2 regions of the Micromonospora sp. NPDC005161 genome follow, and region 2 is predicted to be linked to the other one. Evidence: riboswitches for the same ligand, from Rfam matches in the RefSeq annotation. Region 2 holds a riboswitch; the other holds the start of a gene.
The links. A riboswitch is a leader RNA that binds a small molecule or an ion and turns the genes downstream of it on or off. The one in region 2 is predicted to bind thiamine pyrophosphate.
Positions count from the first base shown of each region.

Region 1: it holds a riboswitch for thiamine pyrophosphate, as region 2 does, so the genes downstream of both, ACWD5O_RS22805 (ECF transporter S component) here and thiE (thiamine phosphate synthase) in region 2, are expected to answer to the same signal.

Region 1 covers NZ_JBSFYQ010000025.1:26,466-33,508, forward strand. Annotated here, with positions in the region: gene ACWD5O_RS22780 (acyl-CoA dehydrogenase family protein) at 1-462, opposite strand, end outside; gene ACWD5O_RS22785 (DUF6328 family protein) at 583-1,083, opposite strand; gene ACWD5O_RS22790 (SIS domain-containing protein) at 1,220-1,969, opposite strand; gene ACWD5O_RS22795 (aminoglycoside N(3)-acetyltransferase) at 1,966-2,766, opposite strand; gene ACWD5O_RS22800 (alpha/beta fold hydrolase) at 2,797-3,627, opposite strand; TPP riboswitch at 3,731-3,835, shown strand; gene ACWD5O_RS22805 (ECF transporter S component) at 3,912-4,502, shown strand; gene ACWD5O_RS22810 (ABC transporter ATP-binding protein) at 4,614-6,029, shown strand; gene ACWD5O_RS22815 (energy-coupling factor transporter transmembrane component T family protein) at 6,041-6,841, shown strand; gene ACWD5O_RS22820 (hypothetical protein) at 6,919-7,043, opposite strand, start outside.
Region 2 covers NZ_JBSFYQ010000057.1:24,769-31,811, reverse strand. Annotated here, with positions in the region: gene thiS (sulfur carrier protein ThiS) at 1-197, opposite strand, end outside; gene thiO (glycine oxidase ThiO) at 188-1,402, opposite strand; gene thiE (thiamine phosphate synthase) at 1,396-2,022, opposite strand; TPP riboswitch at 2,017-2,126, opposite strand; gene ACWD5O_RS33240 (ThuA domain-containing protein) at 2,438-7,043, shown strand, end outside.

The DNA of each region.
Region 1 (7,043 bases), on a different contig from region 2:
GACCGAGCCGGCCAGCATCAGCGCCCGGCAGTAGTGCAGGTTGCTCAGCCCGAGACCGCCGTACCCGCGGTCGATCTTCATGCCGAACGCGCCGAGGTCGGCCAGCCCGTGGAACACCGCGTCCGGAATGGACGCGTCGCGCTCGATGGCCGCGCCGTCCACTTCGGAGGCAAGGAAGGCGCGGAACCGGCCGAGGAACTCGTCGGCGCGGGCCACGTCGTCCGGGTCGGACCGCGGCCACGGGTCGATCAGGTCGAGCCGGAACCGGCCGAGGAACAGCTCCTTGCCGAAGCTGGGCCGGTCCCACACGGACTCGCGAGCCGCCTCGGCGACCTGCCGGGCCTCCTTCTCGGAGACCTGCCCCGCCTCCTTCGGCAACGGCCCCGCGGCGCCGACGGTGCTCGGAGCGGTGCCGGGATCGGGGCCGTCCGCTGCCGGTCGGCCGTTCTGCGTCGTGGTCACGGCTGCCCCCTCGAACCTCGGTGCGGCTGCGTCGACGTGCGCGACTACCGTCACGCTACCCCCGGGTGTTACTCAGGGGTAGCGGTCCGTGAAGATCGAGTTCGATACCTGGCCCCGGCCTCAGCTGGCGAGGGTGCGCGGGTCGTCATCGTCGTCGTCGATGTCGTCGTCCCCCCAGCTGCGCCGGGAGAACGGCAGGACCACCCAGAACGCGAGGAACCAGAGCCCGGTCAGCGCGCTGAGCACGAACGCGATCGGCCGGTCCAGCACGAAGTCGGTGATCAGCAGCACCGCGCTGACCATGGAGATCAGCATGAAGGCGAGGCCGCCACCGGCCATCCGGTGCGCGAACCGGACCAGCTCCGGCTTACGCCCCTGCCGGAACAGCGCCCGGTGGAACGCCACCGGCGAGATGATCAGCGCGGTGGCGGCGGCCGCGGCGAGCAGCGCGACGACGTAGACGTCCCGCTGGAACTCGCTCGTGCTGGTGAACCCGTTGCTGAACGGCAGGGTGAGCAGGAAGGCGAAGAGGATCTGCACGCCGGTCTGGGCGACCCGCAACTCCTGCAACAGGTCGGCGAAGTTGCGCTGCCAACGCTGCTTCTCGGTCTCCTTGGACACGCGCTACCTCCGGTGCGACGGTACTGCCGGCGGTACGGGCCGCCGCCAGCAAGGCAAGTGCCCCACCCGGTCGAGCGCGAAACAGGTTCACGACACCCCGACCGCCGCCCGGGCACCGGCCCCTCCCAGACGAGCCTCAGGAGCCGCGCCGGATGCGGCCCGCGTACCGCGCCTCCAGCGCCGTGTTGTGGGCGTCGCCGTCCGGGATGTTCGCCGACAGGTAGACCGGAGGCCGCTCCCCCGCCGCCAGCAACCTGGCCACCACCTCCACGGTGACCTGCTGGGCCAGCAGCGCCGCCGTGATCGAGGAGACCGCGCCCACCGCGCCACCGCCGGGCAGCGGCAGCGTCGCGTCGCCGTACGGCGCGCCGTTGTCGAGCACCACGTCGGCGAGGTCCGCCAGCTTGCGCCCGGACGGGTGGCGGGAGGTCATCCGGCCGGAGTGCTGTGCGGAGGTGATCGCCACCAGCCCGTGGCCGTGCTGCTTGACCAGCGTGGCGAACTCCACCATCGCGCCGTTGACCCCGGAGTTCGAGGCGAGCACGAAGACGTCGGTGGGCCGCACCGGGGCCAGCTCGTACAGCCGGTGCGCCACCGCCGGGTCCCGCTCCAGCAGCGGGCCGAGCCGGTCGGCCGGTTCGCCGCCGAGCAGCACCAGGTCGCGCAGCGCGATCCGATTGGTCGGCACCAGACCGCCCGCCCGGCCGGCGATCTCCATCGCCAACGCCTCGGAGTGCCCGGTGCCGAAGGCGTGCACCACCCCGTCAGCGCGCACCGCGTCGGCGATCAGGTCAGCGGCCCGCCCCACCGCCGCCCGCTGACTCGCGGCCACCCGGCCGATCGTCTCGGTCACCACGGCCAGGTAGTCCTCGGCACTCACCGTCATGCGTCCTCCGTCGTCCGGTTGCTGGCGAGCCATTGCACTGCGAAGTCGACCGCCGCCCGCTGGCGCATCAACCTCCCGGTCCCGGTGCCGACCCGTCCGGTACGGACCGCCCCGGTCGCCTCCAGGTCCTGGCCCAGCGCGTCGAAGTCGGTCTCGTCGAGCCGTACGTCCTGCCACCACACCCATTCGCGGCCACCGTCGGCGGTGCGTACCGCCGCGCCCAACTGCTCGCCGGGTGGGGCCGGACGGCGGTACTCGGCCAGGTGCAGCGAGGTGTTCACCGCGTGGTCCACACCGAGCAGCAGCACGTGGGCGTCGAGGTCGTAGAGCCGGGCCAGCGGGGAGCCCTCACCGAGCATGTCGGCCCGGGTGTGCCCGGCCACCACCTGTTCGGCGGCCGGGCCGAGGGCGGCGAACGACACGTGGGGATGGGAGCTGCGCAGCGCTCCGGGCCAGCAGCGGACCGTCTCGGCGAACACGCCCATGAATCGGCTCGGGGTGACCGCCGGATCGAACCCGGGCATCTCGGCGCGGATCAGCGGCCACCAGTCCACCGGCACCGGCGGGTCGCGCCACTGCGCGGGGTCGCTGTTGTCCGGGGTGTGGGTGGGCACCACGATCGTGCCGTCCGGGCCGAGCGCGTCGCGCAGGGCGAGCACCAGCGCCTGCGGACCACCGCAGACGAAACCCAGCTGACGCAGCCCGGCGTGCACCAGCAGCGTCCCGCCGGGGCGTACGCCCAGCATGCGCAGTTGCGCGGCGATCGAGCGCCGGGTCCCCGGCCCGCAGGCGTCCATCGTCACGGTGTGCCTCCCGACCGCCATGGCTCAGGCCGTTCCGCTGGTTCGGGCCAGGATCGCCTCGGCCAGCGGGCCCGGCGCGGCGTCCGGGATCCAGTGGCTCACGCCGGGCAGCTCGACGAAGCGATAGTCCCCGGTGACGTTGGCGGCGCACGCCTCGGCGGCGGTCCGGCCGATGGCGATGTCCCGGTCGCTCCACACGTACGTGGTGGGCACCGCGACCGGGCCGACGCCGGCCAGGTCGGCGCGGGACATCGCCCGGTACCAGTTCAGCGCCGCGGTGAGCGCGCCCGGCTCGCGCATCGGGTCGGCGTAGTGGTCCACCCGGGACGCGTCGCCCACCCCGGTGAGCAACTTGCGCAGTGCGGTGGCGTTCCACGCCAGCAGCACCTTCTCCGCCTTGCCCGGCTTGCGGAACAACGCGATGTACGACGAGCGCGCCTTCTGCTGGCCGTCGGTGGCGAGCGCGTGCGCCATGGCTGCCGGATGTGGCACGGACACCGCGGTCAACGTACGGACCCGCTCGGGGTGCCGGGCGGCCAGCGCCCAGGCCACGATCGCACCCCAGTCGTGGCCGACCAGGTGGACGGCGTCCAGCCCGAGCGCGTCCAGCACCGCCACCGCGTCGGCGACCAGTTCGGGGATCCGGTAGTCCGGGACCGCCGCCGGCCGGGCGCCCGGCGAGTAGCCCCGCTGGTCCAGCGCGTACGTGCGCAGCCCGGCTGTGTGCAGCGCCGTGGCGGCCTCGTCCCACTCGCCGGAGTGCTGGGGGAAGCCGTGCAAAAGCAGGACGGGCGCGCCGTCCGGCGGACCACCGGCGCGTACGTCGAACCTGAGACCCCGTGCGTCAACCCGCATGATCGTCAGCCTACCCAGCCGAAGTCTCCTGAACCGGACCCTGCGGCGGGACGCCCTGCTGGGCCGGTACCCCTGGTCGGTGCTAGCGTCAGCGAGACAACTTCACATCCGACAGGGGAGCGCACAGCGCTGAGAGTGCGGGCACGCCCGCAGACCCTCGAACCTGATCTGGGTAATGCCAGCGCAGGGAGTTCGGTCGACCTCCAGCCGCGCCGCCGTCCGGTGCCACCGGGCGCGCGGCGTGCGTCTTCTCCTGGTTCGCAGTCAGAACTGGGAGCATTCACATGAACCACAGCGACACCAACCGCTGGCGCACCATCGACATCGTGGTCGCCTCGGTGATCGCGGTCGCCTTCGGCGTCATCTTCTGGGCCTGGGGCCTGGTCTGGAGCGCCACCGAGGGGGCGTTCGCCTTCTTCCCGCCGGCACAGACGCTGATCTACGGCGTCTGGCTGATGCCGGCCGTGGTGGGCGGCCTGGTCATCCGCAAGCCCGGCGCCGCGCTCTACTGCGAGACGGTCGCCGCAGTCCTCTCCGCGCTGCTGGGCAGCCAGTGGGCCGGCACGGTGATCCCGCAGGGCATCGTGCAGGGCCTCGGCGCCGAGTTGGCCTTCGCGGCCTTCCGGTACCGCTCGTTCCGGCTGCCGACCGCGGCGCTGGCCGGCGCGCTGACCGGGCTCAGCGCCGCGCTGTTCGACTTCTTCGTCTGGAACGCCGAGTACGAGCTGGTCGACTACCGCATCCCGTACGCGCTGCTCACCATCGTCAGCGCCACCGTGATCGCCGGCGTCGGCGGTTGGGTCCTCACCCGCGCCCTTGCCGACACCGGCGTCCTGGACCGCTTCCCGGTCGCCCGCGACCGCGCCGCCATCTGACCCCCACGTCTTCCCGTTGATCAAGAGGTTTGCGTCAACAAGGGGCGGCGAACTGACGTAAACCTCTTGATCAACGACGTGAGAGCGGCCCGGGCGGGGGAAGGAGGTGTGGTGAGCGGGGTCCAGCTACGGGGGTTCGGGTGGCGGCACGCCGGGCGGCTCGCATGGGCCATACGCGGTGTGGACCTGCGGGTCGAGGCTGGCGAGCGGGTGTTGTTGCTCGGCCCGTCGGGGGCCGGCAAGAGCACGCTGCTCAGCGCGCTGGCCGGGCTGCTGCCGGAGGACTCCGGCGAGCAGGAGGGCACCGTCGAGATCGACGGGCTCGACCCACGCAAGGGTCGGGAACGGGTCGGCATCGTCTTCCAGGACCCGGAGACCCAGCTGATGATGGCCCGTAGCGGCGACGACGTCGCCTTCGGGCTGGAGAACCGGGGCGTGCCGACGGACGCGATCTGGCCCCGGGTGGACGAGGCGCTGCGCCGGGTCGGCTTCCCGTACGACCGGGACCGGCCCACCGCCGCGCTCTCGGGCGGCGAGCAGCAACGCCTCGCCCTCGCCGGCGCGCTGGCCCTGCGCCCCGGCCTGCTGCTGCTCGACGAACCGACCGCCAACCTCGACCCGGCCGGGGCAGACCTCGTCCGGCGGGCGGTGGCCGGCGCGCTGGAGGCCGACACCACGCTGGTCCTGGTCGAGCACCGGGTCGCCGAGGCGCTCCCGCTGGTCGACCGGGTGGTCGTCCTGGAGCCCGGCGGCGGGGTCCGCGCGGACGGTCCGCCCGCGGCGGTCTTCGCCGCGCACGGCGCCGCCCTCGCCGCCGAGGGCGTCTGGGTGCCGGGTCATCCCGTGGCCATCCGGCGGGCGACCGCCGCCCCCGGCGAGCTGCTGCTCACCGCCGACCGGCTCGGCCTGCCGCCCCGGCTGGCCCCCACCGACCTGGCGGTACGCGCCGGCGAGGCGCTCGCCGTGCGCGGGCCGAACGGGGCCGGCAAGTCGACTCTCGCGCTGCTGCTCGGTGGGCTGCTCCGGCCGGGTGCCGGCCGGGTCACCGCGTCCGCCGAACTGGCCGGGCCGGACCACCGCACCGCCCCGCACCGGTGGCGGGCGCCCGCGCTGGCGCGACGGATCGGGTCGGTGTTCCAGGACCCTGAGCACCAGTTCGTCACCAGCACCGTCTTCGACGAGCTGGCGCTCGGCCCGCGCCGGACCGGCCAGCCCGAGGCGGCCGTCAAGGAGACCGTGGCGGGGCTGCTGGACCGGCTGCGGCTGACCCGGCTCGCCGCGGCCAACCCGTACACCCTCTCCGGTGGGGAGGCCCGGCGGTTGAGCGTGGCGACCGCCCTGGCCACCGCGCCCCGCCTGCTGATCTGCGACGAACCCACCTTCGGTCAGGACCGGCGGACCTGGCGGGAGCTGGTCGACCTCTTCGCCGATCTCCGCGACGCCGGGCACGGCGTGGTCACCGTGACCCACGACCCGGACTTCGTCGCCGCGCTCGCCGACCGCACCGTCACCCTGGAGCGATCGTGACCGGCCGCTCGATGATCAGCATCGAGCCGGTCGCCGCGCCCGGTGCACCGCTGGCCCGCCGTAACCCGGTGGCGAAGGTCGCCGCCGCGCTGGTCTTCTCGTTCACCCTGCTGGCCACCCTGGACCCGGTGGCCCCGGCGATCGCCATCGCCGTCGAACTCGCCGTGCTGCCGCTGTTCGGCATCCGTTACGGGGTGCTGGCCCGGCGGGCCTGGCCGCTGCTGGTCAGCGCCGTCGGCATCCTGGTCACCCTGGTGCTCTTCGCCTCCGACCGGTCCGGTCGGGTCCTGCTGGACGCGGGGCCGGTGCTGGTGACCACCGGAGTGCTGCTCACCGCGCTCGGCCTGATCCTGCGGGTGCTCGCGGTCGCACTGCCCGGCGTCATCGTCTTCGCCACCACCGACCCCACCGACCTGGCGGACGCGCTGATCCAGAACGCGAAGGCGCCGGCCCGGTTCGCCATCGGGGCACTGGCCGCGTTCCGGCTGGTGCCGCTGCTCGGTCAGGAGTGGCAGATGATCAGCATGGCCCGGCGGGCGCGGGGCGTCGACGCCGGACGTAACCCGGCGGCGAAGCTGCGGCTGTTCGCCTCGACCGGGTTCGCGCTGCTGGTCGGGGCGATCCGTCGGGGCACCCGACTGGCCGTGGCGATGGACGCCCGCGGTTTCGACGCCGGCACCCCGCGCACCGTGGCCCGCCGTCAGCCCTTCGGCCTCGCCGACGGACTGCTCATCGCCGGAGCGGTCGCGCTGGCCGGCGCGGCCCTGACGGTGAGCGTGCTGCTCGGCACCTTCCGCCCCCTGCTGGGCTGAGGCTCCCCCACGATCCTGCGGTTGCCGCCCCCGCTGCTGCGGAGGCGGCAACCGCGATTCTCGCGGGGCGGGGCCGGTCAGCTGCGGCGGAAGGCGTAGCGGCGTGGTTGACCGGCTCGCTGGCTCTTGCCACCGGCGGAGCGGGCCGCCCCGGGCAGCGGCGGGCCGGCCTTGGGCGCCGCCGACCGCCCGGCCACCGACG
Region 2 (7,043 bases):
CCGCCCTGCGCGGCGGTGAGCACCTCGACGCGATCACCGTCGCGCAGCGCCGTGGTCGGCCAGCCGGTTCGGGGCACCACCTCGCCGTTGACCGCGACCGCCACCCCGCGCTGCTGCGGCGCGATGTCGCTGACCAGATCGGCCACCGACGCTCCACCGGGGACGCTGCGCCCGGTCCCGTTCACCGTCAACTCCACCGGTCCTCCTCTGTCGTCCGATCAGGTGCGCCGACATCGGCCGCACCAGGCCCGGCCAGCCGACCGGCCGCGCTGGTGGGATCCGGGCCGGCGGCGGCGAACCGGCCCGGGTGAAAGGGCGTGAGCAGCGGATCGGGCACGCCGGTGGTGACCAGGTCGGCGATCAGGTCGGCGGTGACCGGGGTGAGCACGATGCCGTGCCGGTGGTGCCCGGTGGCGGCCAGCACGTCCGGCCGGTCGGACAGCGGCCCGAGGATCGGCGCGTTGTCCGGGGTGCCCGGACGCAGCCCGGCGACCGTCTCGACCAGGTCGTACTCGGCCAGCTCGGGGAGCAGGTCGACGCCGGCACGGAGTAGGCGCAGCACCGCGCCGGCGGTGACCGTGGTGTCCGACCGCTCCTCGACCGTCGCGCCGAGCACCACCTCGCCGTCTGCGCGGGGCACCAGATAGACCTGCTCGCCGTCGGCGTACCCCCGGATCACGTGCCGGAAGCCCGGCGCGGCGCCGCCGGGCGCGCGTAGCCGGAGGATCTGGCCCTTCACCGGCCGCACGGGCAGGCCGGTGAGGGCGGCGGCGCCGCAGCCGGCGGCGACCACGGTGACCCGGGCGTCCACCTCGGCGAGGGAACGGACCGCCCGCGGGGCGAGCACCGCGCCGGCCCGCTGCGCGGCCGTGCGCAGCGCCGGCACCAGCAACCGTGGGTCGACCTGGTGGTCGGTGGGCGCGAGTGCCCCGCCGCGCACCCGCGGCGCGAGCGCCGGCTCGCGGTCGCGCAGCTCGGTGGGGCGCAGCGGGGTGACCGGCAGGCCCAACCCCTGCTGGTACGCCCAGAGCCGGCGCGCCTCGGCCAGGTCGTCCGCGGTCAGCCCGACCAGCAGGGTGCCCTCGGTCCGGTAGCCCAGCTCGACGCCGCTCGCCTCGGTCAGCTCGTCCGCGAACGCCGGCCACCGGGCGGCGGACGCCAGCAGCAGCCCGGTCAGCTGCCGCTCACCGAAGTACGCCTCGGCCACCGGAGAGAGCATCCCGGCGGCCACCGCCGAGGCCCCTGACCCGGGGGACGGATCGTGCACCACCACCCGAAGCCCGCGGGCGGCGCACCGCCAGGCGATCGCCAACCCGATCGGCCCCGCCCCCACCACCGCGACGTCCGCAAGGAAGGGCCCCTTGTTAACGGATTCTGTAGAGGAAGGGCCCCCTGTTAACACGTCAGCGCCCCGAGCAGCTCGGCGGTGGCCCGGGCCGGGTCGGCGGCAGCGGATACCGCGCCCACCACCGCCACCCCGTACGCCCCGGCGGCTCGCAGCGCCGGCACCCGGGCGGCGGTCACCCCACCGATCGCGATCACCGGAACGTCGACCGCGTCGTTGACCGCCCGTACCCCCGCCGGGCCGATCGGGTCCGGCAGCCCGGCCTTGGTGCTGGTGGCGTGGCACGGCCCGACGCCCAGGTAGCTGGCTCCCGCGGCGACGGCCTCGATCGCCGTCTCCGGTGCCCGGGCGGTCGCCCCGAGCACGCCGGTGGGGCCGAGCACCCGGCGGGCGGCGGCGACCGGCAGGTCGTCGGCACCGACGTGTCCACCGGCGGCGCCCACCGCCAACGCCACGTGCAACCGGTCGTTGACCAGGCAGGTCGCCCCGTACGGCGAGCAGAGCGCGAGCACCCGCCGAGCCAGGTCGTACGCCACGCGGTCGGTGGCGGAGTCCTCGACCCGGACCTGCACCACCAGGTCGGCTCGGGCCGTGGTGAGGGCGGCCCGGACCACGGTGAGTGGATCCCGCCCGGGTCGGGTGTCGGTGATCAGATGCAGTCGCCCAAGGGACGGCACGGCAACGCTCCTCCCTGCGCCGGCATTACCCGGATCAGGTTCGACGGTCGGGGGCTGTCAGCCCCCCTCTCAGCCCGGTACACCGGACTCCCGTGGGTTACTTGCGTGTCACCGTACGACAGTTCCGGCCGTCTGCCAAGGCGGGGTCGGCCGGCGGCCGGCGGGCGAAAACCGCACCGCTCGGCGAGATCCGTTGGGCGCTTCATGCGGTCCTGTTCGGAATGTCGCCCACCGTTGCAGAACCGTTACCCGCCGGCATCTTGCCGGACATTGATCCAACCGAATTAATTTGTTCAGCGATTCGACAAAATGCTGGCGTGGTTGCCCTGGCACGGCATTCGCACCGGCTCCATCTGGGACGGTCTTCGGCGAGCCGGCCCCCGCGATCCCTGTCCACCGCGACATAGGAGGCGGCGTGTCCCATTCTCGTCGTGCCCGAGTACCCATCACCGCGACCCTGATCTCCCTGGCCCTGGCCTCGACAACTCTGTTCGGGCTGCCCGCCCAGGCGGCTCCGGCCGCCGCCCAGGTCCCCCCGCGAAACACGCAGGCCGCGGCCCCGGTCAGCCAGGTGCCGCCGAAGGCGCCAAAGGCTGCGGCCGATCCCTTCTCCGTCCTGGTGTTCTCCAAGACGGCCGGCTTCCGCCACGACTCCATTCCCACCGGGCTCGCCGCGATCCAACAACTGGGCGAGGCCAACGGATTCACCGTGGACAGTTCCGAGGACGGTGGCGCGTTCACCGACGCCAATCTGGCGAAATACCGGGCGGTGATCTGGCTCTCCACCACCGGCGACGTGCTGGACGCCGAGCAGCAGGCCGCGTTCGAGCGGTACGTGCGTGCCGGCGGCGGTTACGTCGGCATCCACGCCGCCTCGGACACCGAGTACAGCTGGGCCTGGTACGGCGACCTCGTCGGCGCGTACTTCGCCAACCACCCGGCGAACCAGCAGGCCACGGTCAAGGTGGAGGACCACGCCCACCCGTCCACGGCCGAGCTTCCGGACCGCTGGTCCCGCTTCGACGAGTGGTACAACTACCAGACCAACCCCCGGCCGGACGTGCACGTGCTGGCCAGCCTGGACGAGAAGAGCTACTCCCCGGGCGCCGGCGCGATGGGGGCCGACCACCCGATCGCCTGGTGCCAGGACTTCGACGGCGGCCGTTCCTGGTACACCGGGGGCGGGCACACCCGGGAGTCGTACGCCGAGCCGGAGTTCCTCTCCCACCTGCTCGGCGGCATCCGGACCGCAGCCGGGGTGGCGGACGCCGACTGCGGCGCCTCGAAGACCGCGAGCTTCGAGAAGGTCACCCTGGACAGCAACACCAGCAACCCGATGGAGTTGGACATCGCCCCGGACGGGCGGGTCTTCTACGTCGAGCGGGACGGCCGGGTGCAGGTCGTCAAGCCGGACACCGGCAGCACGGTCACCGCCCTCGACCTGGACGTCTTCACCGGCAACGAGGACGGACTGATCGGCATCCGGCTCGACCCGGACTTCGCCACCAACAGGTGGGTGTACCTCTACCACGCCCCGAACGACGGCATCGCGCGCAACCTGCTGTCCCGGTTCACCGTGACCGGCGACACCATCGACCCGGCCAGCGAGAAGCAGGTGCTGCGGGTCGACACCCAGCGCAACACCTGCTGCCACGCCGGCGGCAGCATGGCGTTCGACAGCGTCGGCAACCTGTACCTGGCCACCGGTGACAACACCAACCCGTTCGAGTCGAGCGCGTACTCGCCGCTCGACGAGCGGCCGGGCCGCCAGGACTACGACGCGCAGCGCACCTCCGGCAACACCAACGACCTGCGCGGCAAGGTGATCCGGATCCACCCGGAGGACGACGGGACGTACACGGTCCCGGCGGGTAACCTCTTCGCGCCGGGCACCGAGAAGACCCGTCCCGAGATCTACGCGATGGGCTTCCGCAACCCGTTCCGGATCGGCACCGACCCGAAGACCAACACGCTCTACGTCGCGGACTACGGGCCGGACGCCAACGCGGACAGCCCCACCCGGGGCCCGCGCGGCCTGGTCGAGTGGAACATCGTCACCCCCGGCAATTACGGCTGGCCGTACTGCACCGGGACGAACGAGGCGTACAACGACTACACGTTCCCGTCCGGCCCGAGCGGGGCGAAGTTCGACTGCGCCGCCCCGGTGAACAACTCGCCCAACAACACCGGCCTGACCAACCTCCCGCCGGTCGTCCCAGCGACCGTCGACTACGGGTACGCCGGTGACGCGCGGTACCCGGAGATCGGCGGCGGCGGCGCCCCGATGGGCGGCCCGGTCTACCGGTACGACGCCGACCTCGACTCCGACCGGAAGTGGCCGGCGTACTACGACGGCAAGGCGCTGCTCGGCGAGTGGAACCAGTCGAAGATGTACACCATGCAGGTGACCGCCGACGGCAGGTCGTTGGTGGACATCAACCAGTTGCTCACCGGGATGGGCATGCTCCGGCCGATGGACTTCGAGTTCGGCCCGGACGGCGCGCTCTACCTGATCGAGTGGGGCAGCGGCTTCGGCGGCAACAACGACAACTCCGGCGTCTACCGGATCGACTACATCGCCGGTGAACGCGCGCCGATCGCGGTGGCGGCGGCCACCCCGACGTCGGGGCCCGCGCCGTTGACGGTGGAATTCTCCAGCGCCGGGTCGCGCGACCCGGACGGCGGCGCGCTCACCTACGCCTGGGCCTTCGGCGACGGGCAGACCTCCACCGAGGCCAACCCGACGCACACCTACGCCACGGCGGGCAGCTTCACCGCCCAGCTCACCGTCACCAACCCGAAGGGCCGTACCGCGGTGGCCAACGTGCCGGTCACCGTGGGCAACACCGCGCCGACGGTGACCATCGAGTTCCCGCCGGACGGCGGCTTCTTCGACTGGGGTGACCAGGTCCGCTACACGATCAAGGTGACCGACCCGGAGGACGGGCAGATCGACTGCGACCGGGTGCGGCTCCAGGTGCTGCTCGGCCACGACGAGCACGCCCACCCGCTGGAGCAGCACACCGGCTGCAGCGGCACCGTCCAGACGTCGCTCGCCCCCGGGCACGGCGCCGAGGCGAACGTCTTCGCGGTCTTCGAGGCCACCTACACCGACGAGGGCGGCGCTGGCGGGGCCGGCCCGCTCACCGGCCGCGCGATCGAGCAGTTGCAGCCCAAGCGCAAGCAGGCCGAGTACTTCACCACCAACGGGCGGGCGCCGGGGAGTACCGGCGGCGGCGACGCCGGCGTGCAGCGGGAGACCGGCGGCGACAGCGCCGGCGGCGGCCAGAACATCGGGTTCATCGAGGACGGCGACTGGTGGTCGCTCGCCCCGGCGAACCTGACCAACGTCACCGACATCCGGTTCCGGGCCGCCTCGGCAGTCTCCGGAGGCCGGGTCGAGGTCCGCGCCGGCGCCGTCGACGGACCGGTGGTCGCCTCGGCCACCGTGCCGGGCACCGGCGGGTGGCAGACGTACACGGACGTGACCGCGCCGGTGACCGGCGCCGCGAGCGGCACGCTGTACTTCGTCGCCCGGGACCCGAACGGCGGCGCGGGGTCGCTGTTCAACGTCAACTGGATGGACTTCCTCGGCCGCGGCGTCACCGAGAACGCGCCACCGGTGGTCAGCGCCACCGCCACCCCGGCCACCGGCACCGCGCCGGTCACCGTCGCCTTCGACGGCACGGCCACCGACGCCGAGGGCGACAGCCCGCTGACGTACGCCTGGGACTTCGGTGACGGCGGCACGACGTCCACGTTGGACGCCAACTACACCTACACCAGCCCGGGCACCTTCACCGCCACCCTGACGGTGACGGACAGCAAGGGCGCGAAGTCGTACGCCACCGTGCCGGTGCGGGTCGACGCGCCGAACACGTCCTGCTTCGGGGCGCGCTCGGACGACTTCGACGGCACCAGCCTCGACAAGAACCGGTGGACCAGCGTGGTCCGGGAGAACCAGCTCTACTCGGTTGCCGGCGGCGCGCTGCGGCTGCCCACGGCGGTGGGCGACCTCTACGGTGCCCGCAACGACGCCACCAACCTGGTGCTCCAGGCGGCTCCGACCGGGGCCTGGCAGGCGACCACCCGGGTCACCCTGCCGGTGACGGCCAACTACCAGCAGGCCGGCCTGCTGGTGTACGGCGACGACGACAACTACGCCAAGCTGGACCTGCTCTACAACGGCAGCCGGCGGGTGGAGTTCATCCGGGAGACGGCCGGCACGCCGCGCAACGAGGCCGCCGACAGCACCGCCGCACCGGCGGGTGACACCGTGCACCTGCGGATCATCAGCGACGGGACGAACCTGACCGCGGCCGTCTCGGCCGACGGGCAGACCTTCACCCCGGTCGGACGATCGGCCGCGCTGGACGGCATCACCAACCCGCGGATCGGCCTCTTCGCGGTCAACGGCGGCACCGAGGCGCCGGTGGTGGACGCCAGCTTCGACTGGTTCCAGGTCACGCCGGACGCTCCGGCCGGACCGGTCGTGCCGTCGGACGAGTTCACCGGCGACACGCTGGACAAGTGCCGGTGGAACGCGATCCTGCGCGAGGACCCGAACGGTTACCGGGTCACCGGTGGCGCGCTGCGGGTCGACGTGCCCAACGGTGACATCTACGGCACCGACAACACCGGGCCGAAGAACTTCATCCTCCAGACCGCGCCGTCGGGCGACTGGACCCTGGAGACGAAGGTCGACGGCAGCCTGCTGAACGAGCAGTACCAGCAGGCCGGGCTGATCGTGCAGGCGGACGACGACAACTACCTCAAGTTCGACTACATCGCGGACAACCAGGTCGGCCAGCCGGTGACGCGGCGGATCGAGTTCCGCAGCGAGATCGGCGGGGCGGTCCAGAACCCGCAACCGGAGGCGGGCAACCTGACCGGTGCGGTGTGGCATCTGCGGCTCGCCCGCAGCGGCGACACCTTCACCGCGTCGTACTCGGCGGACGGGACGACCTGGACCGCGTTGACCACGCTCACCAACAGCGCGGTCGGGGCCACCCCGAAGGTCG